Regions from separate parts of the Glutamicibacter sp. NPDC087673 genome, predicted to be linked through region 1. Evidence: riboswitches for the same ligand, from Rfam matches in the RefSeq annotation. Region 1 holds a riboswitch; each other region holds the start of a gene.
The links. A riboswitch is a leader RNA that binds a small molecule or an ion and turns the genes downstream of it on or off. The one in region 1 is predicted to bind S-adenosylmethionine.
Positions count from the first base shown of each region.

Region 2: another riboswitch for S-adenosylmethionine. It lies ahead of ACIOTL_RS13760 (ABC transporter ATP-binding protein); the one in region 1 lies ahead of ACIOTL_RS16165 (hypothetical protein).
Region 3: another riboswitch for S-adenosylmethionine. It lies ahead of ACIOTL_RS11280 (bifunctional o-acetylhomoserine/o-acetylserine sulfhydrylase); the one in region 1 lies ahead of ACIOTL_RS16165 (hypothetical protein).

Region 1 covers NZ_JBIUWB010000007.1:94,750-104,580, forward strand. Annotated here, with positions in the region: gene ACIOTL_RS16145 (APC family permease) at 1-1,427, opposite strand, end outside; gene ACIOTL_RS16150 (hypothetical protein) at 1,534-1,950, opposite strand; gene ACIOTL_RS16155 (helix-turn-helix domain-containing protein) at 2,088-2,654, opposite strand; gene ACIOTL_RS16160 (DinB family protein) at 2,791-3,378, shown strand; SAM riboswitch class IV at 3,446-3,559, shown strand; gene ACIOTL_RS16165 (hypothetical protein) at 3,576-3,842, shown strand; gene ACIOTL_RS16170 (VIT1/CCC1 transporter family protein) at 3,898-5,001, shown strand; gene ACIOTL_RS16175 (LOG family protein) at 5,065-6,255, opposite strand; gene ACIOTL_RS16180 (DEAD/DEAH box helicase) at 6,342-9,689, shown strand.
Region 2 covers NZ_JBIUWB010000005.1:282,570-292,400, forward strand. Annotated here, with positions in the region: gene ACIOTL_RS13750 (LLM class flavin-dependent oxidoreductase) at 1-430, opposite strand, end outside; gene ACIOTL_RS13755 (acyl-CoA dehydrogenase) at 488-1,819, opposite strand; SAM riboswitch class I at 1,835-1,926, opposite strand; SAM riboswitch class I at 2,194-2,295, shown strand; gene ACIOTL_RS13760 (ABC transporter ATP-binding protein) at 2,301-3,122, shown strand; gene ACIOTL_RS13765 (aliphatic sulfonate ABC transporter substrate-binding protein) at 3,210-4,232, shown strand; gene ACIOTL_RS13770 (ABC transporter permease) at 4,302-5,066, shown strand; gene acs (acetate--CoA ligase) at 5,123-7,084, shown strand; gene ACIOTL_RS13780 (BCCT family transporter) at 7,165-9,036, opposite strand; gene ACIOTL_RS13785 (Fur family transcriptional regulator) at 9,702-9,831, shown strand, end outside.
Region 3 covers NZ_JBIUWB010000004.1:234,007-243,837, reverse strand. Annotated here, with positions in the region: gene ACIOTL_RS11305 (RNA-binding S4 domain-containing protein) at 76-306, shown strand; gene ACIOTL_RS11300 (alpha/beta hydrolase) at 307-957, opposite strand; gene ACIOTL_RS11295 (hypothetical protein) at 1,644-1,712, shown strand; gene ACIOTL_RS11290 (SGNH/GDSL hydrolase family protein) at 1,742-2,638, shown strand; gene ACIOTL_RS11285 (homoserine O-acetyltransferase) at 2,721-3,866, opposite strand; gene ACIOTL_RS11280 (bifunctional o-acetylhomoserine/o-acetylserine sulfhydrylase) at 3,869-5,212, opposite strand; SAM riboswitch class IV at 5,304-5,423, opposite strand; gene ACIOTL_RS11275 (VOC family protein) at 5,596-6,240, shown strand; gene ACIOTL_RS11270 (GNAT family acetyltransferase) at 6,302-6,718, opposite strand; gene ACIOTL_RS11265 (CPBP family intramembrane glutamic endopeptidase) at 6,737-7,519, opposite strand; gene ACIOTL_RS11260 (phosphotransferase family protein) at 7,616-8,461, shown strand; gene ACIOTL_RS11255 (phosphotransferase family protein) at 8,454-9,362, shown strand; gene ACIOTL_RS11250 (DeoR/GlpR family DNA-binding transcription regulator) at 9,507-9,831, opposite strand, start outside.

The DNA of each region.
Region 1 (9,831 bases):
AGCTTCTGCAGCAATTCCTCTTCCGCGAATTCGCCCGGCGCAATCCCGCGTGGCACCCGCAGCAAGAAGGCCATGCCCAGGATCCACCAAGCGGCGAAGAGCAGCCACGGCTGCCACCCGATGGCCGCCGGCATTCCCGGAAGATACAGCGAAATCAGGCCGGCGCAGAAGACCACCGACAGTACGCCGATGACCTTGCCGCCGTTTCCCGCACCGCCCACGCGCAGCGGGCGTTGCATCTGCGGTTCGCGCTGGCGCAGAATCAAGAACGCCACGCCCACCAGCAGGTAGGCGATCACGATCGACGGCGAACCGGAATCCACCAACCATCCGAGCATGGCGGTGCCGAAGAATGGAGCCAGAATGGAGAGGCCGCCAATGAACAGCAGTGCATGGCTCGGTGTGCGGTGCTTCGGATGCAGGTAGGCAAACCAGCGTGGCAGCATCCCGGAACTGGCCATCGCGTACATCAGTCGCGAAGCACCCATCAGCAACGAATTCCACGAGGTGAGGATGCCGGCAATGCCGCCGGCGATCAGCACCTTTGACATGATTTCGGAATTGAACAGTGCCCCCATCGCGTCGGCAGTGGCAAGTTCGGATCCGGAAAGCGCCGAAGCGCCCATTCCCGAGGCGGTGGCCAGGATGATCCCCACATACCAGGCGGTGGCGATCAGCACCGAAATCACCACGTACTTGCCAATTTTTCGCGGGGCGATGTCGCATTCCTCGGCGGACTGCGGGATCACGTCGAAGCCGACGAACATGAACGGCACCACGATCATCACGCCGAAGAAGCCGGCCACCCCGTTTTCGAAGAATGGTTCCATATTCCTGCTCTCGCCCCCGGTGAATGCGCCAGCAAGCAGCATTGCGCCGATGACGAAGAGGAAGAGCACCACGAAGGTCTGCACTACACCGGCGGTCTTGATGCCCCGGATGTTAATCCAGGTGATCGCTATCGCACCGGCGACACCGACCAGCGCCCAAGTCAAGTAGACCTCTGAGCCAGCGATCTCCCATAATCTGATCTGCGAAAGCTCCGGGAAGAGATAGAGCACGGATTTGGGCAGTGCCACTGCTTCAAAGGCCACGATCGCAATGTAGCCGCCGACGATGGCCCACGAACCGGCAAAAGACCAGCGGGCGCCCATGGCGCGCAGCAAGTAGTTGTGCTCACCGCCTGCTTTCGGCATGGCCGCAACGAGTTCGGCATAGGTCAGGCCAACTACCGCCATGATGCCACCGCCAACCAGCATAGCCAGCGTGGCTCCCAGCGGACCGGCGGTGGTAATCCAGTCGCCGGTGAGCACGACCCAGCCAAAGCCGATCATCGCGCCAACGCCTATGGCCAAGGCATCCCAGCGGCCGAGGACCTTCTTGAGGCCTGGTTCTGCGGTGTGGTTCTTCGCGGTTTTTCCTGACATGGCAACCCCTTCTGGAAAGTTGATCAGGATCACACTATGCAAAATCGCGCCAAAGGGTATTGGATGTTTTGACTACATTTCAGGCTATTCCGCCCAAATCGGAAGGCTAGGCCTCACCGGAGCGCTTCTTGCTGGCTTTCACCAGCGCGCGATCGACCTCATGAATGCCCAGGCAGAAGCCTGCGGACATTACCAGCGATTTGATCGTCAGTTCAGAAAGGTCATCGGCTACGTACACCAGCTGGATCGGTCCGGCCAGGATGAGCAGGACACCGGTCCACAGCACATACACCCACGAGGTGCGCGCCTGCGCCATCAGCGGGAAGCGTGCACGTCGGCGAATCGTTCGCACGCCAATGGTGACAATGACGACGGCCAGAATCGCTGCGCCAATGAAGAAGAAATTGCGTTGGGTGCGGATCCAGGTCAAGGTGGTGCCAATAAGAACGCCGAAAAGTATCGAAGCCCACCAGCTGATACTGCGCAGTTGATCTTGCGCAGCGGTTGGTTCGCCTGTCCTCACGCCTCTCCCATCACTCATCGTTCCGAGCGCCCCGAAACAACGCATCGTTCCTAGAATACGCGGTTCATCTCCCCGCAGACGAACGCGCAGCCGCACCGCTCATGCCGTGCCCTGGCAGCAGGCGCATGGGCTTGGCGTCATGAGAGGATCAGCGTCCAGGTAACCACAGCTACCTCATCAGAATCGTTTTCCCAGCTATGCGGTTCACGCCCGGGGAAGGTTATCGTATCGCCTGCTTCGAGGTCTACGCGCTGATCTGGCAATACCAGGATGAATTTTCCCGCGATCACGTGCAGCACTTCCAGCTCGCAATCCACCGAATACAGTTCTGCTTCACCGGTGCCCTTGGGCGCAATCTCAGCGCGAATCATCTGCACCCGCTTCTCGCTGCGTGGCGTAACCAGCTGCTCCGTGATGCCGTCGCCGCCCAGGGAAACACGGGGAGCCTGCTCCAGGCGGACCAGTTTCGTTTCTGGAACCTCGAAGAGGGTACCTACTTCCATGCCCAGCACTTCGCACAACCGCAAAAGGGTCGAAACCGAAGGGCTGGTCAGGTCGCGCTCGACACGTGAGAGGAAACCTTTGGTCAGTCCGGATAGCTCGGCGACCTGGTCAATGGTCATGCGCTGGGTCTGGCGCACCCCGCGCAGCCTCGCACCGATGTTGATCGCAGCACCGGTTGGTTCAACTGGCAAGGTTTTCATCGTTTGGCTCCATCGACGTTTTTTGCAGCAACTACAACCGCAACCACTTTGGCTTCAAGGCCTGCGGGGCAAGTTTACCAATGGTAAACACACGGCGCCCCTACCGCGGACCCACCACGGTCACTAGACTCTGTCCATGGACAGCACCAAGGACAAGCTCTGCGGGTACCTGAACGACGCACGCGAGAATGCGATCTTCAAGGCAGAAGGCCTCGCCGAGCACCTGGCCCGCACCCCGCTCACCCCTACGGGCACCCATATTCTGGGTGTACTGCACCATTTGGCGATCAATGAATACGAATATTTCGGCACCTGCCTCAAGCGCAAGGCCAATGACCGCTACGTTCGCGAGTTCATAGCTCCGCATGATCCCGACGCGGATTTCCTTCCGCCAGCAGACATGCGCGCGCAACAGCTGATCGGCCTCTATCGGAAAGCCATCGCCTTCGCCGATGAGGCCATCAGCACCCTGCCCCTGGACAGCCCCGTAGAGGTACCGTGGTGGGGGCCAGCCGGGAATACCACATTGGATCACCTGCTCATCCATGCGCTCGCCGAGACCTCCCGCCATGCAGGGCATTTGGACATTATTCGCGAGCAGCTCGATGGCCGTGCTGGCTGGACCGCGCAACTGGATTTGCTGCCCGATTACACCGCTGGGCAATGGGCGGAACAACGCGAGAAGCTGCAGCAACTGGCCGATGCCTTTGCCCCGGGCAGCTGACCCGCAGTCATATTACGCATTCTGACTTCACCGGGCCCTGCCGCCGGCGGTACCATCGGAAATGTTGCTTCACGAGACGCGGCGCCAAGCTCCGACTGGCCGCGCACCAACCCCAAGTTCATGGGTGGTTCGGATGAGGAAGCGGTCCGCGCATCAACAGGTGCACGGGCAAGAGCTCGCAAGAGAGTTGACGTCCCATGGCATATCCGATTCTGCCCGTCATCGACCGCCAGACCGGCCAAGTGCAGTTCAAGGCCGAAGGCCGCTGGCGCACCCGCTACGTTGCAGATCCGCTCAGGCTCGAACAGCTCATTGCTCGTTGTGCCCGCCGGCCGACCTTCGATCCGGCCACATCTGAATTGCTGCTGGTGGTGCCAGTCGCCGGAGATCCTGCGGGCAAGCGATTTGCTTTTAGTCTTGCCAAATTCCCAAGTGCAGGAGCCCTGACTAAACTGGGTAGTTGATCCGATCCACGGGTTTCATTGGGAAACTCCATGTTCCAGGAGAGTCATCTTCGCGATGCCACAGCACTCAGCAACCGAACCTACCAAAGCGCAGATCCAGCGATGGCGCAAGTATCTCGCTGATGAAGTCGCAGAAGGCTCCATCTACCGGGCCCTCGCGGAAAAGAAAACCGGGCAGGAACGGCAAATCCTGCTGGGCCTGGCAGAGGCGGAAGCACGCCACGAATCCCACTGGCGCGTCCTGCTCGGCGAACATGTCAAGGAAGTCCGCCCGTCGCTGCGCCGCACCATGCTGCGTTTCCTGGCATTGCATTTCGGTTCGGTCTTCGTCCTGGCCATGGCCCAGCGCTCCGAGAGCAGTTCGCCCTACCGCGATGACAAGGACGCCACCGCGCAGATGGCGGCCGACGAACAGGTCCACGAAGAAGTCGTTCGCGCGCTTGCTACAGCAGGCCGTGCGCGCCTTTCGGGCAACTTCCGTGCTGCGGTCTTCGGCGCCAACGACGGGCTGGTTTCCAATCTCGCTTTGATCATGGGCATCGGTGCGACCGGTGTTTCAGCGACCTTCGTGCTGTTCTCCGGCATTGCCGGCTTGCTGGCCGGTGCACTGTCCATGGCAGCTGGCGAATACGTTTCGGTGCGTTCCCAGCGCGAGCTGCTGACAGCTTCACGCCCAACCCAGGTCACGCTGACAGCGGCCCCGAACCTTGATCTGGACGCCAACGAGCTGCTGCTAATCTATAAGGCCCGCGGCATGAGCGATGAAGATGCCGAGCACCGGGCCGCCGAACGCATGGGCCTGTTCACCTGCGATTGCAACCCCGACTTCTCGCTGAACCCAGAGGGTCGCGGCGAAGAACTTGAGAAGGAGCACCAGGAGCTGGGTTCGGCCACCGGTGCGGCGGCCACCTCGTTCTTCCTCTTTGCTTCCGGTGCTGTGGTGCCGATCCTGCCGTATATCCTTGGCCTGTCCGGCATGACCGCGATCATCGTCTCGGTAGTCCTGGTGGGCGTGGCCCTGATGATCACCGGAGGGATCGTGGGACTGCTTTCCGGGGCCTCCCCGCTCAAGCGCGGCCTGCGCCAGCTAGCCATCGGCTGGGGCGCAGCGGCCATAACCTACTGCTTGGGCCTGATCTTCGACGTCAGCATCGGATAGCAGCCTGCTGCGAATCGAATGCCGGTACAGCTTTGGCTGTACCGGCATTTTCCATGCCGTGCTCTAGCTGTTCTCCGGCCGCCGGGTACGCCGGCGCAGGGTTTGCATGCTCTGGATGAACTCCATCGCTTCTTCGGCGGTTTCCACCAGAGCAATCTTCTGTTCCATGACACGGTCCTTGGCCAGGGCCTGAAGCAGCGGCCAAGCAGGCAGATCCCTAGTCCAATAGTCCTTGCCGATCAGCACCATCGGCACCACGCGAGCACCGGTAGCGTAGTAATTTTCGCAGGCATCCTGGAAGATTTCCTGCACCGTGCCGGCGGCCCCGGGCAGAACTATCAGCCCGCCGTTGGACTGCTCCAGCAGAATCGCTTCACGAATGGAATTGGTGAAGAACTTGGCAATCTGGGTGGCAAACAGATTCGGCGGCTCATGGCCGTAGAACCAGGTTGGCACGCCCAGGGACTGCCGCTGGCTCGGGAAACGCTCCTTGACCATCAGCGCAGTTCTCGCCCAGCCGGTGCGCTGATGGATCGCATCTGGCGCTTCGGCCAGCATCTGCAATGCCGTAGCGACATCTTCTGGTCCGTAATCGGCCAGCCACGCACCGGCATTGGCGGCTTCCATTGCGCCGGGGCCTCCACCGGTGGCGACCGCGTAGCCGGCCCGGGTAATCATGCGCCCAAGCTCCAAAGCTTGCGCATACTGCGCAGTGCCCCGGCTCATCGCATGCCCGCCCATCACCCCGATAATCGGGGTTTCCTTGAACGTGCCCTCGTACACCGCCGAGACCAGCGCCTGGCCAATGTGGTGATCATGCAGGGTTCTTGCCAGCGCATTGCTATCGCTATCGGAATTCACCGCTGCATGCTGCTGGGAGTACGCGTAGATCTTGGCATCAGGCACATGCTCGTAGGTCTGCGTCCGGATCCCCGAGTACAACTCATGCGGCGAATACAAGCCGCGAGCCACCGTCTCGAAGGGAAGCTCCTCCCCCGAGCTCATGCACAGCCCGCCAGTGGCTTGCACGATCTGCGCTCCTTGCGCGGAATACTGGCAATCGATGAATAGCGCTTCGGAAAGATCCAAGGATTCCAGCACGGTATCCCGTTCGCGCAGATCAACACGGTGCACTCGCCAGCCTTTTCCGCGTGCGCGGTGGGAAGCCAGCGCTTCGGCTGCGAGACGGTCGAATTCAACGAGCGTCGTTATGTTCACTGCGCGTGCTGGAAGGTAGGGCCACACTTGGGACATGCGTCAACGCTACGTCATAGATAGTGATTATTCACAGAAAGGCCCTTCAACTTTCGCGAAGGCCCGGAACGTGAAACGATGAGAGGATGATTGAATCTGTTCCACCAACCATTGATGCCCGCCACTTATTGGCTTTTCTGGGCAACGTTCCTTTCTTCTATGGAAAGAACCTGGCTGCAGAAGCAAATTCCGTGGTTGACGTGGAATTCGACGAAAGCACCCACCAGATCGAAGGCACCGTCACCGATTCTGGCGAAGAATATTCTCCGATGATCCAGGTCCTCATGGACGGTGGAGAGTGGAAGATCGAATCGTGCGAGTGCACCTGCGACGCACCGGGCATCTGCTCGCACATCGCGGCACTGGCTATTGTCTCCAACAAGATCGCTTCCCAGCCACGCCCCGTGCCTGCCCGGGAAGAGAAGCCGAACACAGTTTGGTCGCAGCAAATCGATTCATGGTTTGAAGAGTCCGAGCCGGGCCCGGCCGATGGCCTGCTTGGTTCGCAGCACGATCCGGTAGTGCCGATGGCGCTTCAGTTCCTGCTCTTCGATTCGAAGGACGCCACCCAGCAGCAACAATGGATGCCGACCGGAACCATCCCGCACCCGACCCGTAATAAGCGCTTCCGCTTGGGAGTGCGCCCTATGGTTCGCAACACCGAAGGCCGTTGGGTTCGTGGCCAGCTTCGCTGGACCACCCTGGGCTTCAAGACCTACGGCTGGAACCTGCTGCGGGCGCAGCACCACTGGTTTACCCGCTTTGCCTCCATGGCGCGCAGCGACAGCCAGCTGCAGTTCAAGGTGGATGAAGACTGGCTGTTCCTGGACGAGTACGCTTCCGAGCTGCTCTGGCCACTGCTTGACCAAGCTGATGAGCTGGGAATTCCGCTGATCACGACCCGATCCGAGCAGCGCGTGCGCATCGTTGCTCCAGCCAGCTTCAGCATGCAGGCCTCCCTGGATGAGCAACGGCTGCAATTGGACGGTGTCCTGCACATTGCAAACCAGGATCTCATTCTCGATCCGGAGGCACCAAGCGGTGTCATCGCCGAGCATGGTTTCTATGCCCAGTTGGCTCAGCCTGATGAGATTTGGCTCGCGCCAAGTGTTGAGCCGATTCCTGACGCGCACCGCCGCTGGTATGTTGACCGCCGTCCGGTCACCGTGCCTAGGCCGGAGATCAACGATTTCTTTGAATCCTCCTACCCGCGTTTGGCCCGCCGTTTCGAGCTGCGTAGCGTTAGCGACGAGCTGGAATTGCCTGCTTTGAAACCGCCCTATGTGCAGGCGACCGTGGTCTACAAGCGCGAATTCAACGAGAATAACGAACCGAACGACACCGCCGCGCTGGACTTCCAGATCCTCTACCCGGGGATCCCTGGCGACCAGGAAGTGTATGACCTTGAGGCCGAGGAACTGCTTCAGGCCGCAGTGCATGAAGTTTTCCTGGTCCATGAAGAAAGCGGCAATCCCAACTTGTCGCCGAAGTTCTACGCCCGCGATGACACCATCGATTTCGTCACCGAGATCCTCCCCGCGCTGGAACGCATTCCTGAAGTCAAGCTGGTTGAGAAGGGTACCCGGCCGAAATTCCGTCAGCTGCGTGAACTTCCTCAGCTGAAGATCAATGCCGTGAATCATGAACGGACCGACTGGCTGGACCTTGGCTTGCTGATCACCGTGGGCAACCACGAGGTTCCTTTCTCGCAGATCGTCGAGGCCATGAGCAATGGCCAGATGAAGCTGCGCCTGCCGGATAACACTTGGTTCTCGTTGAACCACCCCATGTTCGCCAAGCTCAAGGCGCTCGTTGACGAGGCGCAGGCAATGAATGACAAGCCGAAGGAGGGAGACCTGAAGCTTACGGTCTTCCAAATCTCATTGTTCGAAGAACTTGATGAGATGGCTGAAGGCATTGACGGCGCGGACTTGTTTATCGCACGCATGCGTTCACTGCTCAAGGTCGCTGAAGCCCACCACGCGCAGGTGCCGAACACGCTGAACGCCCAATTGCGCCCTTACCAGGTTGAAGGGTTCCACTGGCTCTCTCGCCTGTACGAAGGCGGATTCGGCGGAATCCTCGCCGATGACATGGGCTTGGGCAAGACCTTGCAAACGATTGCCCTGATTCTCCATGCCCACAAGCTCTGGGCCGATCCGCAGGCATGTGCTCAGCTGCCCGCAACCCAGCGCACCCGTCTGCCGTTCTTGGTCGTCGCCCCGAGCTCGGTGGTTTCCAACTGGGAAATGGAAATCAACAAGTTCGCCCCATCCTTGCGGGTAGTCAGCGTCGAGGGCACCTTGCCTTCGCCACGGCAGCTGAGGGAACTGGCCGAGAATTACGATGTCATTCTCACGACCTATACCCTGTTGCGTCTGAACGACGAGATTTACGAGGCGCAGCGCTTTGCCGGCTTGATCCTCGATGAGGCGCAGTTCGTGAAGAACAAATCCACCAAGGCCCACCGCACCGCGGTGAACCTGCAGACCAATTTCAAATTGGCTGTCACTGGTACCCCGATGGAAAACAACCTTTCCGAGCTCGGTGCTTTGCTGTCGCTGGTTGCTCCGGCATTGTTCCTGAACACAACACGCTTTAATCGCCAATTCGCCCGCCCTATCGAAGTGCTGGGCGACAAGGACACCCTTGCATTGCTGCAGCGTCGCATCAAGCCATTCATGCTGCGCCGCACCAAGGAATCCGTGGTGCTGGATCTTCCGGCCAAGCAGGAGCAACAGCTTCTGGTGCGCCTTTCCGAAGAGCACCAGCATGTCTACGACACCCATCTGAACCGCGAACGCCAGAAAATCTTGCACCTGGTTGAAGATCTGGATCGCAACCGCTTCACCATTTTCCAGTCGCTGACCCATCTGCGCATGCTGGCCCTGGAGCCTTCATTAGTGGATCCAGCGCTGTCGGACGTACCTGGTTCAAAGCTGGAAGCACTCTTCGACCAGCTCGATGATGTGGTGGGCGAAGGCCACCGTGCGCTGATCTTCAGCCAGTTCACCTCGTATTTGAAGGTGCTGGCCGACAAGCTGACCGAGCGTGGCGTGAAGTTCGTTTACCTGGACGGCAATACCCGCAACCGCGCCAAGGTCATCGAGCAGTTCAAGGAAGGCGAAGCGCCGCTGTTCTTGATCTCCTTGAAGGCCGGCGGATTCGGCTTGAACCTGACCGAAGCGGACTACTGCTTCTTGCTGGATCCATGGTGGAACCCAGCCGTGGAAGCCCAGGCTATCGACCGTACGCACCGCATCGGCCAGACGCGACAGGTGATGGTGTACCGAATGATTTCGCAGGGCACCATCGAAGAGAAGGTTGTGGCGCTGCAGGAAAGCAAACGCAAGCTTATCTCGACGGTGATGGATGAAGCCGATGGATTCTCCAAGGCCTTGACCGCCCAAGATATCCGAGGACTGCTTGAGTAACAGGTTGATTAAATCCGCCGTATTAGCAGGCGGCGCTCAGTAAAACCCTGTATATTCGAAGTGACCGATGATGTGCGCTACGCCACACATAGTGCGTTCATCGGACAAGCGCCCAGACGGATCCTCGTCCGGGCGATACGAA
Region 2 (9,831 bases), on a different contig from region 1:
AGGGAAGGTAGCCGGTGACGACATTCCAACCCACGCGGCCGTTGGTCAGGTGGTCCAGGGTGGCCAAGCGGCGGGCGAAAGCGTACGGGTGCTCATAGGCGGTGCCCGCGGTGACGCCGAAGCCGAGGTTCTCGGTCACGGCGGCCATGGCGGAAACCAGCATCATCGGGTCGTTGACCGGCGCCTGCGCGCCGGAGCCCAGCGGGGTCACGTTGGTGCCCTTGTACACGTCGTAGGTGCCCAGCACGTCGGCAAGGAACAGCCCGTCGAACTTCCCCTTTTCCAGCACCTTGGCCAGGTGGGTCCAGTAGCCCAGGGTGTTGTAGGTCGAGGCCTTGTCCTGCGGATGGCGCCACAGGCCCGGCGACTGGTGCACCACGCAGTTCATGTCGAATGCGTTGAATAGGATCTCGCGCTTGTTCTCGCTCATGGCTTTGCCCCCATAGGTTGGTAATCGTGGAAAGTTGCTGGTGTGCGTCGCAGGCCCTCAGGCCCGCTGGGTCGAATCTTCGCCGGTGACGGACAGCCGCTGCGGCTGGACCCCGTTGATCTCGTAGTCCCCGACGATGCGCGCCTTGTAGATCGCTGGGTTATGGGTGGCGATGGTGCGCGCATTGCGCCAGTGCCGGTCCAGGTTGCAGCCGCTTCTGGTGGAAGAGGCTCCCAGTGCGTCGAAGAGCTTGCTGGTCACGCCGATGGCCAGTGGCTGCACCACGGTTTGCGCGCGGTTGGCGGCCAGCTCGCATACGGCGTAGCGTTCCTCGTCGTTCAGTCCCGGATCGCCCAGGGCGGCTTCAACTTCAAGGACTGCGCCGATCACCACGGAGTCGGCAGCGAAGGACTCCGCGGAAACTTCGCCCACCAGCTGGAGGACCTGGGGTTCCTGGTATACCGGCACCCCGGTTCCAGTGGTGAAGATGCGGGTGCGCGCCTGCACCGCGTGACGCAGGTCGTTCAATGCGGCGCGGGCGATGCCCGCCTGCACGGCCATGAGGACCAGCTGGAAGATCGCCGCTTCGGAGTCATTGGTCTGCTGCGGCATGAAGCAATCCACCGGGACCTGGTGGAATTCGGTGGTGCCGGTTCCGGTGAGGCCCTGGCCGAACCCATCCCAGTCGTCGAGGATCTTGACGCCGCTGCGCTGGGTGGAGACCACGGCGATCTGGCGGCCGGCGAGCTCCGGGTGGGCCACGGCAACGGTGGTCCAGTCGGCAAAAATGGTGCCGGTGCAGTAGTACTTTTCACCGTCGATCACCCAGCGCCCGTCCACGGTGCTGGCCTTGGTGTTCAAGGTGCCCAGGGCGTTGCCACCGCGTTCGGTGTAGGCGTTGCCGATAATCTGCCCGGCAGCGATGCGAGCGACCCACTTCTTGCGCAGCTCTTCGTCCTCCATCGCCAAGACGTTCTCGACGAATGCGATATGCGCACGCCACAGCTGGCCAACGTGGGAGTCCGCCTCGGACAGCTCGATGAGCAGGCGGAAGACATCCACCAGCCGTGCGCCGTAGCCCCCGTCGGCAACGGAAAGGCGCAGCGCACCGAAGCGCTCGCGGTTCAGCAGGCCTACCTGCTCGAAAGGAAGCACGCGGTTCAAGTCGCGGTCCTTGGCGGTTGCGGCGATCTGCGCAAAAACGGGACGGAAGATTTCGGCCAGCCGGTCGTATTGCTCATCCGCACTTGGTCCGGGGGTGATTTTCAGCAATTGCCTAGTCGGCAACTGTTCTTCAAACTTGTCCAGGTCCATTGCGGTGGCCTGCGAAGGGTCACTGAGCTGGTTGAAGTCCAGTCCGAGGGCATTGTGCGATTCACCAATAGGCATCAGGGTTCTCAATTCTTTCCATCGGTCCTGGCGGTAGCACCGTCCCGCTATTGGGGTGGTTGCTGCGGCGTCGTGGAGCCAGATCTCTCAGCCGCTCTGGATGGGTCGTAATTCATTTGTAACGGTAATAAACCGGTGATTCCAACCCGCGAAGTCACATTTCGTCCCAGTGCCGGAAGTGCCCATCTTCAAATTTCACAGCCTAATCCGTGTCCTGCCGAAGATGAGTTGCAAAGTTTTGCTTAATGTCGAGCAAACCGGCCTGCAATAAAATAAATAACGAAATTTCTGGGCAATGTGACGTAGTTGTCGAAGATTTTTTCATATTACGCGAGATTTGCGTTCAAATCGTTCGACTCGTTGTAATGGACACGTAACCATCCCGAGCGGCCGAGAGATCTGGCTCGTTGACGCCGCAGCAACCACCTTTGGAGTTTTGCTCTGCAGGCCGGTGCTACCGCCAGGACCGATGGAGATGAACATGACTCTTTCCTTTGCAGCGCCCGAGGCAGCTCCCGTTGTCTCAGCTTCAAGCGCCCTGGGTGTGCAGTTCAGCAACGTGTCGCGGACCTTCACCACCAAGATGGAAAGCCTCACGGTCCTGGCCGATATCAACCTGCAAATTCCAGCAGGTCAAGTCGTGGCCATTCTTGGAGCCAGCGGTTGCGGAAAATCCACGCTGCTGCGTTCAGTATCGGGCTTGGACCAACCCACCACCGGCACCATCCGCACCGGCACCCGCGAGGTCACCGGCATCAACGAGTTATGCGCCGTTGCCTTCCAGGAGCCCCGGCTGCTGCCATGGCGCTCGGTTCGCCAGAACATTGCACTGGGCCTGGCACCGGAAACCGATAAGCGCGCCGGCAACTCGCTGATCGATGAGTTGATCGAGCTGACCGGTCTGAGCCATGCAGCCAGCTTGCGCCCACGAGAGATCTCCGGAGGCATGGCGCAGCGGGTTTCGCTGGCTCGCGCGCTGGCTCGGCGCCCGGGTGTATTGCTTCTTGATGAACCCTTCGGCGCCCTCGATGCGCTGACACGCTTGAAGATGCAGGATCTGCTGCTCTCGATTCACGCATCGTTCCCCACCACCGTTCTCATGGTGACCCATGATGTGGACGAGGCGTTGACTTTGGCTGACCGCGTGATTGTTCTGGGGCGAGGCGCTGAGCATAGTGCAGCGGGCGTCATCGAAGATCTGTCCATCTCAGCTGGGCATCCACGCCGGCATACCGATGAAAAGTTCGTTGCAGATCGTCTGCACCTATTGCGCCTGCTCGGCGTCGACCCAACCAACCATTAGTCCCGGGCACGCCGTGGGGTCCGAACCATTCGGCGGCCTCTTTGCCTTTCACCTACACCGCTTGCACGCACAATTCTAGGATTCTCCATGCTTTTGAACCGTCTCACCCGCCGCACTGCATTGTCCGCCGCCGCCTTGCTCGTTGGCGCAATTGCCCTGACCGGCTGTGCTGGCGAAAACGCTACAGCCTCCTCGGATGGCCAGACCCTGTCCATCGACTTTGCCACATACAACCCGCTGAGCCTGGTGCTCAAGGAAAAGGGATGGTTGGAAGCAGCCGCCAAGGAGCAGGGCGTAAATGTCGAATGGATCCAGTCCGCTGGTTCCAACAAGGCCAATGAAGCTCTTCGCGCCGACGCAATCGATGTTGGTTCCACAGCCGGTTCCGCTGCGCTCCTGAACCGTTCGAACGGTGCACCCATCAAGACCATCGCACTGTATTCGCAGCCGGAATGGGCGGCCCTGGTAGTGGATAAGGACTCGAAAATCGAGTCCGTTGAAGATCTCGCTGGCAAGACCGTGGCCGCTACAAAGGGCACCGACCCATACTTCTTCCTGCTGCAGGCGCTGGAATCCGCGGGCTTGAGTGAAGCTGACATCAAGCTGCAGAACCTCCAGCATGCCGATGGACGTACCGCCCTGGCCAACGGCTCGGTTGATGCCTGGAGCGGTTTGGATCCGATCATGGCCGCTGCCGAAAAAGACGGCGCGCAACTGGTTTACCGGAACTTGGATTTCAACACCTACGGTGCGCTGAACGCTCGCGAAGACTTCATTGAGCAGAGCCCCGAACTCGCCCAGCTCGTTGTCGATGCCTACGAAAAGGCTCGTGGCTGGGCAGCTGACCATCCCGAGGAAACCGCAGAAATCCTGGCCGACGTAGCAGGGCTCGAACCAGGAGTTGCTGCCACCGTCATTGAGGAACGCTCCAATCTGGACGTTCCGGCAGTTCCCGACGCCAAATTCACTGGAGTCCTGAGCAAGATTGCTCCCACGCTGGTCGCTAGCGGCGATGTCTCGGAGCAGGAATCCGTTGATGAAGCTCTGGAAACCCTCATCGATGACCAGTTTGCCGTCAAGGCAGACGCAACAAAGATCTCCGGAGAGTAACCAGCCATGAGTCCCACTAACGTGGCTGGAACCCGCGGAAGCCAAACACCTGCCAAGCAGAAGGCCAGCATGGCCGCAACGATCCTGCGTGCCCCGAAATGGCTGCTTGCGCTGGTCTTGCCGCTGACCACCCTGGCTGTGTGGCAATTTGTCACCGTTACCGGAATCGTTGCTCCGTGGACACTGCCAACTCCGGGTTCAGTGGTTTCTGCTGCCATTGAGCTCTTCCAGGATGGCGAACTCGGAAAGCACATCGGCATCTCCACTCAGCGTGTTCTTCTCGGTTTCGCCTTCGGATCATTGCTGGGCTTGGCGCTGGGTGCGCTTGTCGGGCTGTCCAAATTGGCAGATGCATTTCTGGGACTGAGCATCAGCGCCCTGCGTGCAGTCCCTTCCTTGGCTTGGGTTCCGCTGCTGGTGCTCTGGATGAAAATGGGTGAAGATTCCAAGGTCACACTCGTGATCATTGGTGCCTTCTTCCCGGTCTTTACCACCGTCGCCTTGGCGTTGCGCCATGTCGATGCCCACCTGGTCGAAGCAGCCCGCGCCTTCGGGTTGAAGGGACTGAAGCTGCTGCGCACCGTCCAGCTGCCCGCAGTGGTCCCTTCGATCTTCTCCGGACTGCGTTTGGCACTAGCCCAAGCTTGGCTCTTCCTGGTCGCAGCCGAACTCCTCGGCGCGTCAATGGGCCTTGGCTTCTTGCTCACCGACTCGCAGAACAACGGCCGATTGGACCGCCTAATCATGACCATCGTGCTGCTGGCCGTCTTTGGAAAGATCACCGATGCCCTGCTGTCGATAGCAGAACGTTGGGCTATCAAGCGCTGGACCTGAAACTGGACCAGCTAGTACCCGCTGACAAAACTACCCCTCACCAAAGAAAGTTTGCGATGACCACCGAATTGGCAACAACCTCAACTCAAGTTTCAGAGGCAGCACGCCAGGAATTCTGGGACGAAGCGGCGAACCTCTTGGATTGGGACACCCCGTGGCACACCACCAGCCGCATCATTCCGGCCGATCCGGATGCCAAGCGCGGACCGGAAATTTCTTGGTACCTCGGCGGCAAGCTGAACGCCGCAGTGAACTGCGCCGACCGCCATGTAGCTGCGGGACGCGGCCAGAAGGTCGCACTGTATTTCGAAGGCGAGCCCGGTGACCGGGTAGCCGTCACCTACAAGAATTTGCAGGAGCGGGTCTCCCAGGCAGCCAACGCCTTGGAATCCCTGGGTGTGGTGAAGGGCGACCGCGTGCTCATTTACCTGCCGGTGCTCATTGAAACAATTGTCATCACCTTGGCTTGCGCCCGCATCGGCGCCATCCATTCGCTGGTCTTCGGCGGGTTCTCCGCCGAGGCGCTGAGGTTCCGCGTGGAGGACACCAAGGCAAAGGTCCTGGTCACCACCGACGGCCAGTTCCGCCGCGGCACTTCGGTTCCGGTCAAAGGCAACGCCGATGCGGCCGTTGCCGGCGAGAACGAAATCGAAAAGGTCCTGGTTATCCGCCGCACCGGCGACGAAATCCTGTGGACCGAGGGCCGCGACATCTGGTGGCATGAGGTGGTTGATACCCAGTCCACCGAGCACCACGCGCAGGCATTCGATGCGGAAACACCGCTGTTCATCATGTACACCTCGGGAACCACCGGCCAGCCGAAGGGCTTGGTTCACACCACCGGCGGGTACCTGACGCAGGCGGCCGCCAGCTACAACCTCCTGTTCGCCAACCCGGACGAGTCCCAGCGCGCCAAGGACGTGCACTGGTGCACCGCCGACCTCGCCTGGGTCACCGCGCATACCTACGAGATCTATGGCCCGTTGGCCAATGGCGTCACCCAGGTAATCTACGAGGGCGTCCCCAACGCCCCGCACCCGGGCCGCCACTTCGAGGTCATTGAACGCTACAAGGTCACCAGCTACTACACCGCTCCCACCTTGGTCCGCTCGTTGATGGGCTGGTTCCCGGACGGCATCCCCGCTCAATACGATCTGTCCTCGGTGAAGATCGGCGGCACTGTGGGTGAAGCCGTCAATCCCGAGGCATGGAAATGGTTCCGCCAGCAGATCGGCCGGGACAGCGAAGCAGGACTGCCGATGGTTGACACCTGGTGGCAGTCCGAATCCGGCGCGACCGTGCTTTCCCCCCTGCCGACCGATGGACATTTCAAGCCAGGCTGCGCCGCACGCGCGCTGCCGGGCATCTCGGTGGACATTGTCGACGATGGCGGCCTGAGCGTGCCGGCCAACCAGCAGGGCAATATTGTCATCACGCGCACTGGCCCGTCGATGGCCCGTACCGTATGGGGCAACCCGACGCGCTACTACACCAGCTACTGGGAACAATACGTAGAGCAAGGCTGGTTCTTGGCTGGCGACGGTGCCCGCTTCGATGAGGACGGCGATATCTACATCCTGGGCCGCACCGACGACGTGATCAATATTTCCGGCCACCGGCTTTCCACCATTGAAATCGAATCGGCATTGGTCACCAACCCCGGCGTGGTGGAAGCCGGCGTCTGCCCCACCCCGGATTCCAAGACCGGACACGCTGCAACCGCCTTCGTGGTACCGCTGGACAAGACCCTGGTTGCCGAGTCGCCTGACGAGCAGCTCGTTGCACGGCAGGCCGAGTTCATTGCTGAACTCCGTGATACCGTCGCGGTGCAGATCGGCCCGATTGCCAAGCCGCGGGAAATCGTCTTGGTTCCAGATGTGCCCAAGACCCGTTCGGGCAAGATCATGCGCCGCCTGCTCACCCAGCTGTTCGAGGGCACCACGCTCGGCGACACAACGAGCCTGCAGAATGAGCCGTGCATTCCGGAGATCAACGCGATCTGCCGCGCGCGCGGCTAATCGCTGCTCCCAAGCCCCTTGGGGTTAAACAAATGAAGCTTCTTCCCCGGCTGGGGAAGAAGCTTCATTTGATTTGCCGGTTAGGAATCCCCGGCCGTTGGCTTCTGGCTCTGGCCATCGCCCGCGCTGCCCTTGCCGTCCTGCACCGGGTCAGCGGTGGCTTCGGTGGCGAAAAGCTTCACTTCGGAGGCCCTGCCCTCGGCCCTGACCAAAGGGATTTCGGTGGTCATCAAGCTGAACTGGCCACCCTCATGGCGGTCAACCGCCTGGCCCACGGACTGTTCCAGGACCTGTCGAGCCACCTTGCCGCGAAGCACCAGCGGATCCTTGCTCAGGTCCTTCCACAACGCCACGCAGAGCAGGAGCATCACAATCACGAATGGCAGCGCCGAAACAATAGTGATGTTCTTCAGCCCGGTCAATGCCTCCGCCGGATGATCGCCGCCAGCCAGCAGCATCACCGCGGCCACAGCGCCGGTGGCCACGCCCCAGAAGATCACGGCCTTCTTGGATGGCTCTTCAGCGCCGCGTTCGCTGAGCGCACCCATCACGATCGAGGCCGAGTCTGCGCCGGTCACGAAGAAGATCGCAATCAGCAGCACGGTGACGACCATCAGCACGGTAGCCATCCAGCCCGACAGCGGGAGGCTGCCAAGCATGTCGAAGAGGATCAAATCGAAGTTGATGTCTGGTGCGCCATCAACAATGCTGGCCAGCTTTTCCCCGGTTTCCCCGGCGCGTTCAGCGCGTTCCTGAATACCGATGGCGCCGCCGCCGAAGATTGCGAACCAAATCAGGGTGACACTGGATGGAACAAGCAGCACGCCGGTAACGAACTGGCGAATAGTGCGGCCACGGGAAATGCGGGCGATGAACAAGCCGACGAATGGGCTCCAGGAGATCCACCATGCCCAGTAGAAGACAGTCCACGAGGACAGCCAATCAGACATTGCACCGTCGCCGGCGGCCGTACGCGAGGCCATCTCTGGCAAGTCGCCGATGAAAGCGCCAATGGCATCGGGAATGACGTTCAGGATGAACAGAGTTGGGCCGCCAATGAAAACGATCAATGCGATGATCAGTGCCAATACCATGTTGGTGTTGGACAACCACTGGATACCGCGCTCGATACCGGAAACGGCAGAAGCGACAAACAATGCGGTCAGAATGCCAATGATGATAACCAGAACGCCGGAACCGACCTTCTCCATCATCCCGGTGGCCTGGATGCCGCCGCCAATCTGCAATGCGCCCAGACCCAGCGAACAAGCCGAACCGAAGAGGGTGGCGATGATGGCCAGGATATTGATGGTGCGCCCGCCCCAACCATGGATGGCCCGGTCGCCGAAGATCGAGCTGAACATGGCTGAGAACAGCTGGGGGCGTCCCAGCCGGAAGCTGCCGTACGCCATGCCCAAGCCAACGATGGCGTACATGGCCCATGGGAATAAGGTCCAGTGGAAGAGCGTGGTGCCCATAGCGGTGCTCAATGCATCACTGGTGGAACCTTCCACCGTTCCCGGAGGAGGCGACATGTAGAAGTACAGCGGCTCGCCCACGCCGTAGAAGACCAAGCCGATGCCCATGCCGGTTGCGAACATCATCGAGATCCACGAGACCGTGGAGAACTTTGGCGTCTCGCCGTCCTTGCCCAGCGGGATGCGTCCAAAGTTCTTGGCCGCTACGACGATGGCGAAGACCGCGAAAACCGCGGCAGCAATGACAAAAAGCCAGCCAGTGTTGGTGATAACCCAGTCAAGGGCCGCGCTGGAGGCCTTGCCCAGCCCTTCGGGGCTAGCGAAACCCCAAATGATAAAGGCCAGCGCTAGAGCGCCGGCGATTCCGAATACCCAGTAATCCGTACCGGAAAGTGAGTACTTCTTAGGTCGTCTGTGACGAACTGAATGCAGTTCCTCAACGAGGTCGCCGATTGATTGATCCGTCTGCTTCATTGCGGTCTTCCTTCACTGGTGAGATCCCGTGGATAAGATCCGGGCGGAATCTGCCGAGCCATCGCCTCTCGAGTAAACGATCGCCATGCAGTGTGATTGATTGCGAATTGCTTTTCGGGTGTCGGTCCACTGTGTCTAAATCTCGCGTTGGAGCAGCCTGAAAGAAACGACTATTCTCCGCTAATATCCCGCGAATTATTCCTGCGAGTTGACTCGATTTAGCACGATTTTGACACGATAAATCCCAAAATGGGCCTTTTCCAGCATGGTCGACATCTCATCAAGGGTCAAATCAGATCCTTGATTTCTCGCCGTTTCCGGATCTTCAGCACCCCGGGATCACATTGTTTACGCTGGCAGCGCCATCCATGTGAGCTTCCTCGCCCCACAGGGTTTTTCGCTCCCCGAACCCGTGGAATCATCAATTGGACCGCAATATTTCCCAAGATAAAACCACGCACTATTCGCTTTCTTATTTCGGGTGAAATGTCTGCGATTTCGTAATTTCCCTCCCCCAGAAGCACATCACGCTTGAACATGCATCATACGGAATACTTACTAATGAAGCACCGATTCAACCAGTCAGCTGGAGTCCACCCACTTTTAACGCGAAATACACTGGAACTTATCTTGACTGATTCAAAATAAGCAGGCATGCTGGGTACATGACATCACAGGCAGGGATCGAGCAGGTGCTGAAGGCGGCATCGATGCGGGTCACGCAACCGCGCGTTGCGGTACTTTCCGCCGTCGCGGCGCACCCGCACGCGGATACCGAAACCATCATTTCGGCTG
Region 3 (9,831 bases), on a different contig from region 1:
AACGCCGACGTGAACTTCCACGCCTTTGGCCGATTCTAACGATGCAGCGCGCTTATTTAGGGAAGAATGGAAGCCATGAGTGCCAACGAAGCTTTTGACCTAGAAATCCGCGACGAGTCCATCCGCTTGGGCCAGTTGCTCAAGCTTGCCTCCCTGGCCGAGGATGGCATCCACGCCAAGGAAATGATTTCCGACGGAATCGTCACCGTCAACGGAGAGGTGGACACCCGTCGGGGGGCGCAGATCCGCCCCGGCGACGTGGTGTGCGTGAATGGTGAATGCGTGAAGGTCACCGCGCAGCAGTAGTCAGCTTTTCCCCAGGACGACCCTGTTGAGGAACTCGGAAACATCCTGCAGTTCTTCCATGCACACCGAGTGGCCAATCTGCCGGTAGGTTTCGCTGGCCAATTCGGTGTGCCCCGGGACCCATCCCAGGGTGTATTCGATCTTGTCCCGGGTGATCACCGGGTCAGCCAGATCGCGGCCCCAGAACAGCGGCAGCGGCTTTTCTGCCAGCTTCGCGTCGTCGAATATATCCAAGGGCCCGGGATCCACGGCGAAGCCCGAGAGCCCGACGACGGCTTCAATGGAATCGGGCTGGTAGCGTGCCAATGAAGTCGCCATGGCCATGCCCTGGGAGAAACCGAGCAGGGTGATCGAGGAGTGCTGCTTTGCCAGCGGTTCCAGCAATGCCCATAGCGCTTCGACGCTGCGTGCCACCGACTCGATGGAGTAATCGATTTCCTGGGTCAGCGGGAACCAGCTGTACCCCGGGCCTGCTTGGAGCGGTGCGCGCACCGAGAGGTAAGTGAACTCTTCGGGCAGATGCTGCGAGAGCCCCATGAGGTCTTGTTCATTCGAGCCATAGCCGTGCAGGAACACCAGCAGCGGAGTTCCAAGGCGGGATTCGTCGTTACGGGAGATGATGGCCACTGGAGCCTGATCCGGGATAGTCATAGTTCCCCAAGACTATCGAACAGGACGTCGCGGGGAACTACAGCTAGCTCAGCGCTTCCGCGGCCCGATTCCATCAATTCCCCGGCCACCGGCGATGGCAGCGCCCGGGTGCAGCAGAACTTCCCCATAATCACCGTCGAATCTGCTGATGGCGTTGGCCGGCACTATCCTGGAACCTTGGTCTTCCAAGGCCTCGAAATCCAGTTGACATGTTACAAGATTATAAATCTTCAAAAATTGCTTAGCTTTCCAAGTTTTTCGTGTTCAACTGGACCAACGGCCTCACGGCCCTCCGGAACGCCGCTCTCGCCGGACGAGACAGCGACAGCGACAGCGACAGAGTAAGGAATAGGCGCCATGGGCGAAATTGAATACAGCGAAGATATTCCGGGGCAGCTGCAAGAGGATCTCGATAGTTTCGGGTACATCGAACCGGACCCGGGAAGCGCTTCGTCCCTATTCGATAACGTGGACGCCGTATTTTCAGTCGGCACTCCCCTGTTCGCCATGCTCTTTATCGCCGTTGTCGGATTGATCATCTTCGTAGCTGTGCGCAATTACCGCAAAGCTAAGAGCGCCGGTTTTGATCCGCTGACCCTGGAAACCGAACTGTTGGCAAGAGCCGCTAATTCAGCTATGCTGGCGCCGGAAAATCCCTTGAGGACAAGCTTGCCGAACTCGATTCCCTGCACTCGCGAGGAATCATTACCCGCGACGAGTACTTGCAGGCGCGCCGGGACGCTTTGAGCGACTAGCACGGCAGCTCGTGGAATCATCCTCGGGAATGATTGACTATAAGTTACCCTTTGGTAACAATAGATTCGTGCCAAACGATTCTGCTTCTGAACTATCAACATCCGCCAATGCCCCACTGCATCCGTGGCGCCGCTATGTCGCCATTGGGGACTCGTTCACCGAGGGCATAGGCGACCCCGACCCGTCGAGCACCGGCCGCCACCTTGGCTGGGCCGACCGCTTGGCCCATGAGCTCAGCCGCACCGTCCCGGACTTCTCGTATGCCAATCTCGCCATTCGAGGCCGGCTGATTGGCCAGATCGTTGCCGAACAGCTCGATCCCTGCATTGACCTGAAGCCTGATCTGATCTCGCTCTGCGCGGGCGGCAACGATGTCCTGCGCCCGGGCGGGGATCCAGACAAGATTGCAGATATCCTCGACAATGCGGTAGCCAAGCTCACCGATACGGGCGCCACGCTCTTGCTCTTCACCGGGCCCGATATTCGCGATACCCCGGTTTTGGGAAGCATCCGAGGCAAAGTGGCGATCTACAACGAAAATGTGCGCACCGTAGCCGCCCGCCACGACGCCATCGTGGCGGACATGTGGGCCTTGCAGGAGTTGCACCAATCCCAGATGTGGGCACCGGATCGCCTGCACTTCTCCCCTGCCGGGCACCGGCGCATTGCCGCCATGGCACTGGACTCGCTGAACGTCGCGCATCCTCTGGATACCGAAATCGTTCCGGCCGTGGATGAACGCAGCTGGCGGGAAGCCCGCAAGGAGGATCTGCAGTGGGCGCGCGAGCATCTTGCTCCCTGGGTATTGCGCCGCCTGCGCCACCAGTCCTCCGGCGACGGCATCACCCCGAAGCGGCCCTCGGCCACGCCGTTTGCGCAGACCAAGCCAAACGACTCGCTCGGCGCCGGCGACAGCGCCAAGTAGGCATGAAAAGCCTGAAGCAGTTCCACCGATTACTGGCGGAACTGCTTCAGGCTTTGAAATCTTCCCGAGCCCTTTCCGGGGCTCAGTCCCCGAACACCAAGGTCCGGAGCACGCCATCGAGCTGCGTGGCATCGGTCAGGAATCCATCGTGGCCAATCGGCGAATCAATGTAGTGCACCGGTTTTGGCTTGGACAGCGACGAGGCCAGCTTCACTGACTGCTCAGGAAAGTACAACCGGTCAGTGGTTACCGCGGCAACCACCACGTTGACGTTCGCCAATCGCGCCAAGGCGGCTTCCAGGGATTCATGGCCGCGAGCCACATCATGACTCATCAGCGCCTCGGTGAGCACCAGGTAGCTGTTGGCGTCGAAACGATTCACCAGCTTGCTGGCCTGATGGTCAAGGTAGCTTTCCACCTGGTACCGCCCGCGAGGCCCCTCGAGCAGACTCGTTGGCTTCTCGCCATCCTGCGGATTGCGCGAGAAACGGGTTTCAAGCTCGGCCTCGGAACGATAGGTGATGTGGGCCAGGCGGCGAGCCAAGCCAAGACCGGCGTCCGGGCGCGCATCGTTGCCGTAGTAGTCGCCATTGCAGAAGTGCGGATCCAACCGGATGGATTGGGTTTGCACCTGTGCAAAGGCAATTTGCTCGGCAGTCGCCTGCGCGCTCGAGGCCATCACTACGAGGTTCTTGACCTGGTCGGGGAACTCGACGGCGTATTCCAACGCGCGCGCACCGCCCATCGAACCGCCAATGACCGCATGCCAGGAATCAATTCCCAGTTGCTTGGCCAGCCGCGCTTCAAGGCGCACCGAGTCCTTGATGGTGACGAAGGGAAAGCTCGAACCGTAGGGCAGGCCCTGGTCGCCCAAGGACGAGGGGCCGGTGGAACCATTGCAACCACCCACCATGTTGATGGACACGACAAAGTACTCATTGGTGTCAACCGTGGCTCCGGGACCTACGAGCTCTTCCCACCAGCCGGCGCTTTGCGAATCGCCTTGCGCAACGTGGGCGTCACCGGTGAGCGCATGCATCACCAGCACCGCGTTGGAGCCATCAGCTGCTAGCGTCCCCCACGTTTCATAGGCCAGCACCACGTCCGGAAGGAATCCACCGAATTCGAAGTGGTGCTCCCCCACGGACTTACGGCGCAAAATGCCGTCTTGCCCGCCGGCGAGCTCTTCGGCGCGCAGAGTATCTTCAGTAGTCACAATGGATGCCATGCCTAGAGGGTTTCCTGCAGTTCCTTGTTCTCGAGGGCTGCAACAGCTTGGAAGCCCAGTTCCAGATCGGCCAGAATATCCTTGATATTCTCCAGTCCGACGCTCAGCCGCACCAGTCCCGGGCTCACGCCGGCCGCAACCTGCTCAGCTTCGGAGAGCTGGGCATGGGTGGTGGAGGCCGGGTGGATGACCAATGAGCGCACGTCGCCGATGTTCGCGACATTGGAGTGCAATACCAGTGCGTCCACGAAGGCCTGGCCGGCTTCCGAACCGCCCTCCAGTTCGAACGCGATGATCGAGCCGGCGCCCTGATCGCTGTACTTCTGCGCACGCTCATGCCATGGCGAAGACTGCAGGCCTGCGTAGGCGACCTTCTGCACTTCCTCGCGGGCTTCGAGCCAGTTGGCAACTTCTACGGCATTCTGGCCGTGGCGTTCAATGCGCAGCGACAAGGTTTCCAGGCCCTGTGCGATCAAGAACGCGTTGAACGGCGCAACCGAGGAACCCAAATCGCGCAGCAACTGCACGCGGGCCTTGAGGATGTAGGCCAGATTGGCGCCCAGGATGCCGTTGACACCCAGGTCGCGGGCGAAGACCAGGCCGTTGTAGGACTCGTCCGGGGTGTTGAAGCCCGGGAAGCGGTCGGCGTCCTTGGCGAAGTCGAAGTTGCCCGAGTCCACGATGACACCGGCAATGGCATTGCCGTGGCCGCCGAGGAACTTGGTGGCCGAATGGATCACGATATCCGCGCCCCACTCGATCGGGCGGATCAGGTACGGGGTGGCCAGGGTGTTGTCCACCAGCAGCGGCACGCCGGCTTCGTGGGCGATCGCCGAGATGCCCTCGATGTCCAGGACGTCCTGTCGCGGATTGGAGATGGTTTCCCCGAAGAAGGCCTTGGTGTTCGGACGCACCGCGGCACGCCAATCATCCAGGTTGTCCGGGTCGGCAACGAAGGTGACCTCGATGCCCAGGCGCTTGAGCGTGTGCTTGAGCAGGTTCTGGGTTCCGCCGTACAGGCTGGGGCTGGCCACCAGGTGGTCGCCGGCTTCGGCCAAATTCAAGATGGCGAAAGTGGTGGCAGCCTGTCCCGAAGAGAGCAGCAGTGCTCCAACGCCGCCCTCCAGGTCAGCGATGCGGGTTTCCACCGCGTCGGTGGTCGGGTTGCCGATACGGGTGTAGATCGGCTCCAGTTCCTGCAGCGCGAAACGTGCAGCAGCGCTCTGGGCGCTGGGGAAGACGAAAGAGGTGGTTTGGAAAATCGGGAGAGCCCGTGCTCCGGTCGTCGGATCCGGGGTCTGGCCGGAGTGGATCTGACGGGTTTCAAATGACCAGTTATTGCTCATGGTTTCCTCCAAATAGCGTTTCATGACTATGGGGGTACGCCACTGAAAAGACACCGACAGGAAGCACCATATCGTGACGACTTCCAGGGGTAACCCGCGCTTGTCCTTGATGCCTTGTGCGTTCAAGGGCCAGGTCTTCACCCGGGGCACCCCACCGCGGTTGGAGGGTTGCCGCCCAGTAAGCCGGGGCTTGTTACTGGGACTCATGACCTGGTACCAGTTTGCCCGAAAACCGAAGATCTTTGCAACGCAAGGGCTCGTCATTGGACTCAATCGGTCATATTTCGCGAATATTGCAGGTTCATCGCAGAGTATTCGATAGCATCCCGGCACTTAGGTGTGCCTAAGTAGAGACTCGCATCACATGTTGCCATGATGGGCACATGATGAGGCTAGATCACGTAAGTTATGCATGCGGCCCAGACGGGCTGTTGCCAACCGCTGAAAGAATCTCCGAGTCCCTCGGACTGGAATTCGTCAAGGGCGGCGTGCATCCACGATTCGGAACACGCAATGTCATCTTCCCGCTCAAGCATGGCCAGTACCTGGAGGTGGTTGAAGTCCTGAACCACCCGGCCAGCGACAAGGCACCCTTCGGACAGGCGGTTCGCGCCCGTTCGGAGCTCGGCGGCGGCTGGATGGGCTGGTGCGTCTCGGTGGAGGATCTATCCAGTGCCGAGGACCGCTTGGGCCGCAAGTCGGTGCCGGGCAACCGGAAGTTCCCTGATGGCCGCGAACTGACCTGGCAGCAGATTGGCATCAAGGGCCTGATCGCCGATCCGCAGTGCCCGTACCTGATTTCCTGGGATGAAGGATCCGAGGAGCTGCATCCGTCGAAGGCGCTGGAACCTGCCGGCGCCATCAGCCAGATCGCCATTGCCGGCTCGCGTGAACGGGTGCTGGATTGGCTGGGCCAGCCGCAGAACGTCAATTTGGGCGCTGTCACCATGCAATATGAAGCGCCGAATGGCACTCCGGGCATCATGTCGGTTACCTTTGAGACCGAGTCCGGCACCGTGGTGCTGTAAACAGTTCCGCAGAGAACGCAAGTAGGCGGGGACAATGGCGTCCCCACCTACTTTCTTTTCGTTAAGGCCGGTCCAGGCGCTTCCCCAGCACCACGACGTGCTGGTCTTCGAAGCCCAGTCGTTCATAGAAATCGATGACGGCAGAGTTCTCCTCGCGGACCATGAGCTGCACCTTGGGCACGCCGCGATCCCGCAGCCACAGGACAGCGGCATCCACCAGCTCCCTTCCCAGGCCGTTGCCCTGCCGGCACGGATCCACCGCAACATAGTAGAGCCAACCTCGGTGGCCATCATGGCCAACCATCGCAGTAGCCATGAGTTGATCGTTCTCAACGATGGCCAGCACCGTGGAAGTAGGCTCGGCCAAAGCCCGTCGGGCGTCGGCGAGCGCATCATTCCACGGACGAGTCAGCCCGGTTGCTTCCCACAATTCAACTGCTTGGCGAAGGTCCTCTTCCCGCAGCACGGTAATCTGCATTGGCTCAGCTTACCTGCGCTACTGGCCGATTCCGATGGCCGGCCCGACCAAGGCGTATCCCACGAAGCCGATGGCATCAAGCAGGAAATGCGCGATAACCAGCGGCATCACCCGCCCGTACTTCTGGTATACCCAGCCGAAGACGATGCCCATGAGCATATTGCCGATCATCGGCCCCACCCCCTGGTACAGGTGGTAGCTGCCTCGGATCATCGCAGAACCAATAATGGTGCTCCACAGGCCCAGCTTCAATTTCTTGGCGTAGGTGAACAGGAATCCGAGCATCAGCACTTCTTCGAGGACTGCATGACGTGCAGCCGACAGCAGAAGCACTGGGACGCTCCACCAATAATCGCCAAGATTCGCTGCTGACAGTGCCGTGGTGACGCCCAGCGCCCGTCCAGCGGCATAGACGCCCAGCGTTCCTACTCCCATGGCCAAGAACATCCCCGCCCCGAGCAGTGCGTCCTTGCCCGGCTTGCGCATATCGAAACCGATGTCCCGGATGGTTCGTCCGGTCGTGCGCTTCATCAGGTAGAGCGCCAGCACGACGGGTACCAAGGCAAAGACTATGTCCAGCAGCTGGTAGGAGAAATCAAAGAACTCGCGGGTGCTCAGCGGGTTGTTCAGGGATGTAGTTTGCTCGCGCAGTGGCGCCCGGGTGACCTTATCGGCAAAGCTCAGCAGCGAGTAGACCGCGCTTTGTCCCAAAGACAGGGCAAGAACCAAGACGATCTCGAACTTGAGGGTCTTGCGGGTTGCTGTCTGCTTAACTTGTTCAGCGTTCACGTTTCCGATCATAGGCTGATCTGGCTGTGCGCGTACTGAGCAGCCTCGTGGCAAACCTGCGATAGCCTGAGGTTGAGACCACCAGCAAGCTGAACGAGAAGAGTGCGAGTGAGCCGTCCTGCCACCATTGGAGAACTGCAGATTGCCCGTCAGCTCTGCCCCGATCTTTCCTGGGAAGATGCGGCGGTGAACGAAGGCGGACAATTCCACAAGGTGGTCATTGGCAATCCGCAAGCGGTGATTCGCATGGCGCGCACGCCAGCGGCCACGGAACAGATGCCCCGTTCCGTCAAGCTGCTGTCTTTGCTGGAGGATCAGCTCAACTACCAGATCCCGGTGGCGGTCTCCGAGATCCTGCACGTCGACGGACTCAGCTCCGTGGCCATGTCCTTCATCCCCGGCAACGCCCATGAACCGCATTACGGGGATCCGAAGGTGCTGGGTCAGCTGGTCAAGGATTTGGCCGAGCTGCCGCTGGAGCCGATCAGCGAGCATCTGGCCAAACCGTTTTCATTCCGTGGCGAATGGACCCAGGCCAGGCAGCAGCAATGCTTCGATGCGCTGCCCGAGGAACTGCGAGGGCCTGCTACCGAGCTCTGGGCCCAGCTCGATTTCCTGGCGCAGGTTCCTGCGGGCTTGGTTCATGGCGATTTGGCCGGTCACAACATGCATTGGATCGGCGAGAAACTGGTTGGCATCTTGGACTGGGACCTGGCCGCTGCGTGGGACCCGGCTTTGAACACCGCTTACCTGAGCCTGTGGCATGGGTTGGAAATGGCGGATTTGATTGCTCCCAGCGCCGAGGAAGCATACCGGGCCAAAATCTGGTTGGGCCTGATGAGTCTTGAACGGCTATCGGATACGCTCTCGCGCACCGACAACCCGAAGATGGGCAAGCTCATGCGCAAGATTGGTCCGCGCATCCTCTCCGCTGCGCAGTCAATCAATGGCTAGGACGCATATTTACGAGCCCCATCAGGTCGCTGCCAGGCTAGCCGCCCGCCGTGGCGCACGCGAGCTGGCACTAACCGGGGAAGGCACCGAATTCCTTTTTTACAGCTCACTGCGCGGGACCCGCTACGAGGGCTACCGCGTCCCTCGAATGCGGGTCTACAACACCAGCAACAATCCGCAGATTTCGGCCAGCAGCCTTCAGATCAAGGAATTGCACTGCAGCCTCTGGGCTCAACAACATGGGTTGCCCAGCGCACGGGCAAGTGATCTCGTTGATCAAGATGGGTACCCGGTGTTGATCACCGAAGTCATCGAAGATGACGGCTCACCAGTGGACGCTCACGCATTGGGCTCGTTGCTGGCTTCTTTGCACGAACTTCCGCCGCTCGCTTTCGACGAGGAAGGCAGCCAGGCCGGCACAATTTATGCGACGGTTGCCCAGCGCATCGCTGACCGCTACGCGAAGCTAGCCCGCCAGCATTCGATGCCAGCCTTGCCATCGGCCGACGTGTTGCGTGCTCTTCTCGAAAGATCCTTGCACCGGCGCAGGCTGTTGCATCTGGATATCCGTAGGCAGAACGTTCGTGTTCTGGCTGGAATGCCCCTGGCCATATTCGATTGGAGTAATGCCCTCTGCGCTGCCCCGGAGATGGAACTGGCACGCATCGAGGAATACGCTGCCATTGCCGAAAACGGTTTGGACAACGAGCGCTTGCGTACTGCATACACCGGAAATGGCGGCAGTTTCGACGACACTTCGGCAGCGTGGACTGTGCTGAGGCTGGATGCTGCGGTGATGCTCGCCGGGGTATTCAACTCCGTGGCTCCCAATAGCAATCGTGAACAGCTCTTCCTCGCGCGAAGCCGGGCGTTGCTTGAAAACCTGGGCTCCTCGCTTTGACCTGTGCGGCCGGCCCTGCTTGTTGCGCGCGTTGCTTTGACAGGACCAGCGCAGGCCATCGGAAAAGATAGTGCTTGGCATCCGCTGGTCCCGCAAGCACAAACGCCGACCGGACCAGCAGCTCGGTGGGCAGTTCCAGCGCAGCTAGGATTTCTCCTCGGGCCGATATTCCGCCACGTCCATGGCTGCACGCATGCCGGCCTTGGCCAAGGCACCCAGTTGCTCGCTTGTGGCGTCGTTGTCCGTGATGATGCCGGTCAGGTTCTGACGATCCAAGATGACAAACGAGCGCCTGCCGATCTTCGATGAATCGGCCACCAGGTAGCTGCTGCTCGATTGCCGGATCATTTGCTCATTGACTGCCGCTTCCATTTCATCGCTGACCATCGGACCGACTTCGGGATCCAACCCGTTGATTCCGACAAAAGCCAAGTCAATGGTGATCTTTGCCAGAGAGGACTGCGCCATT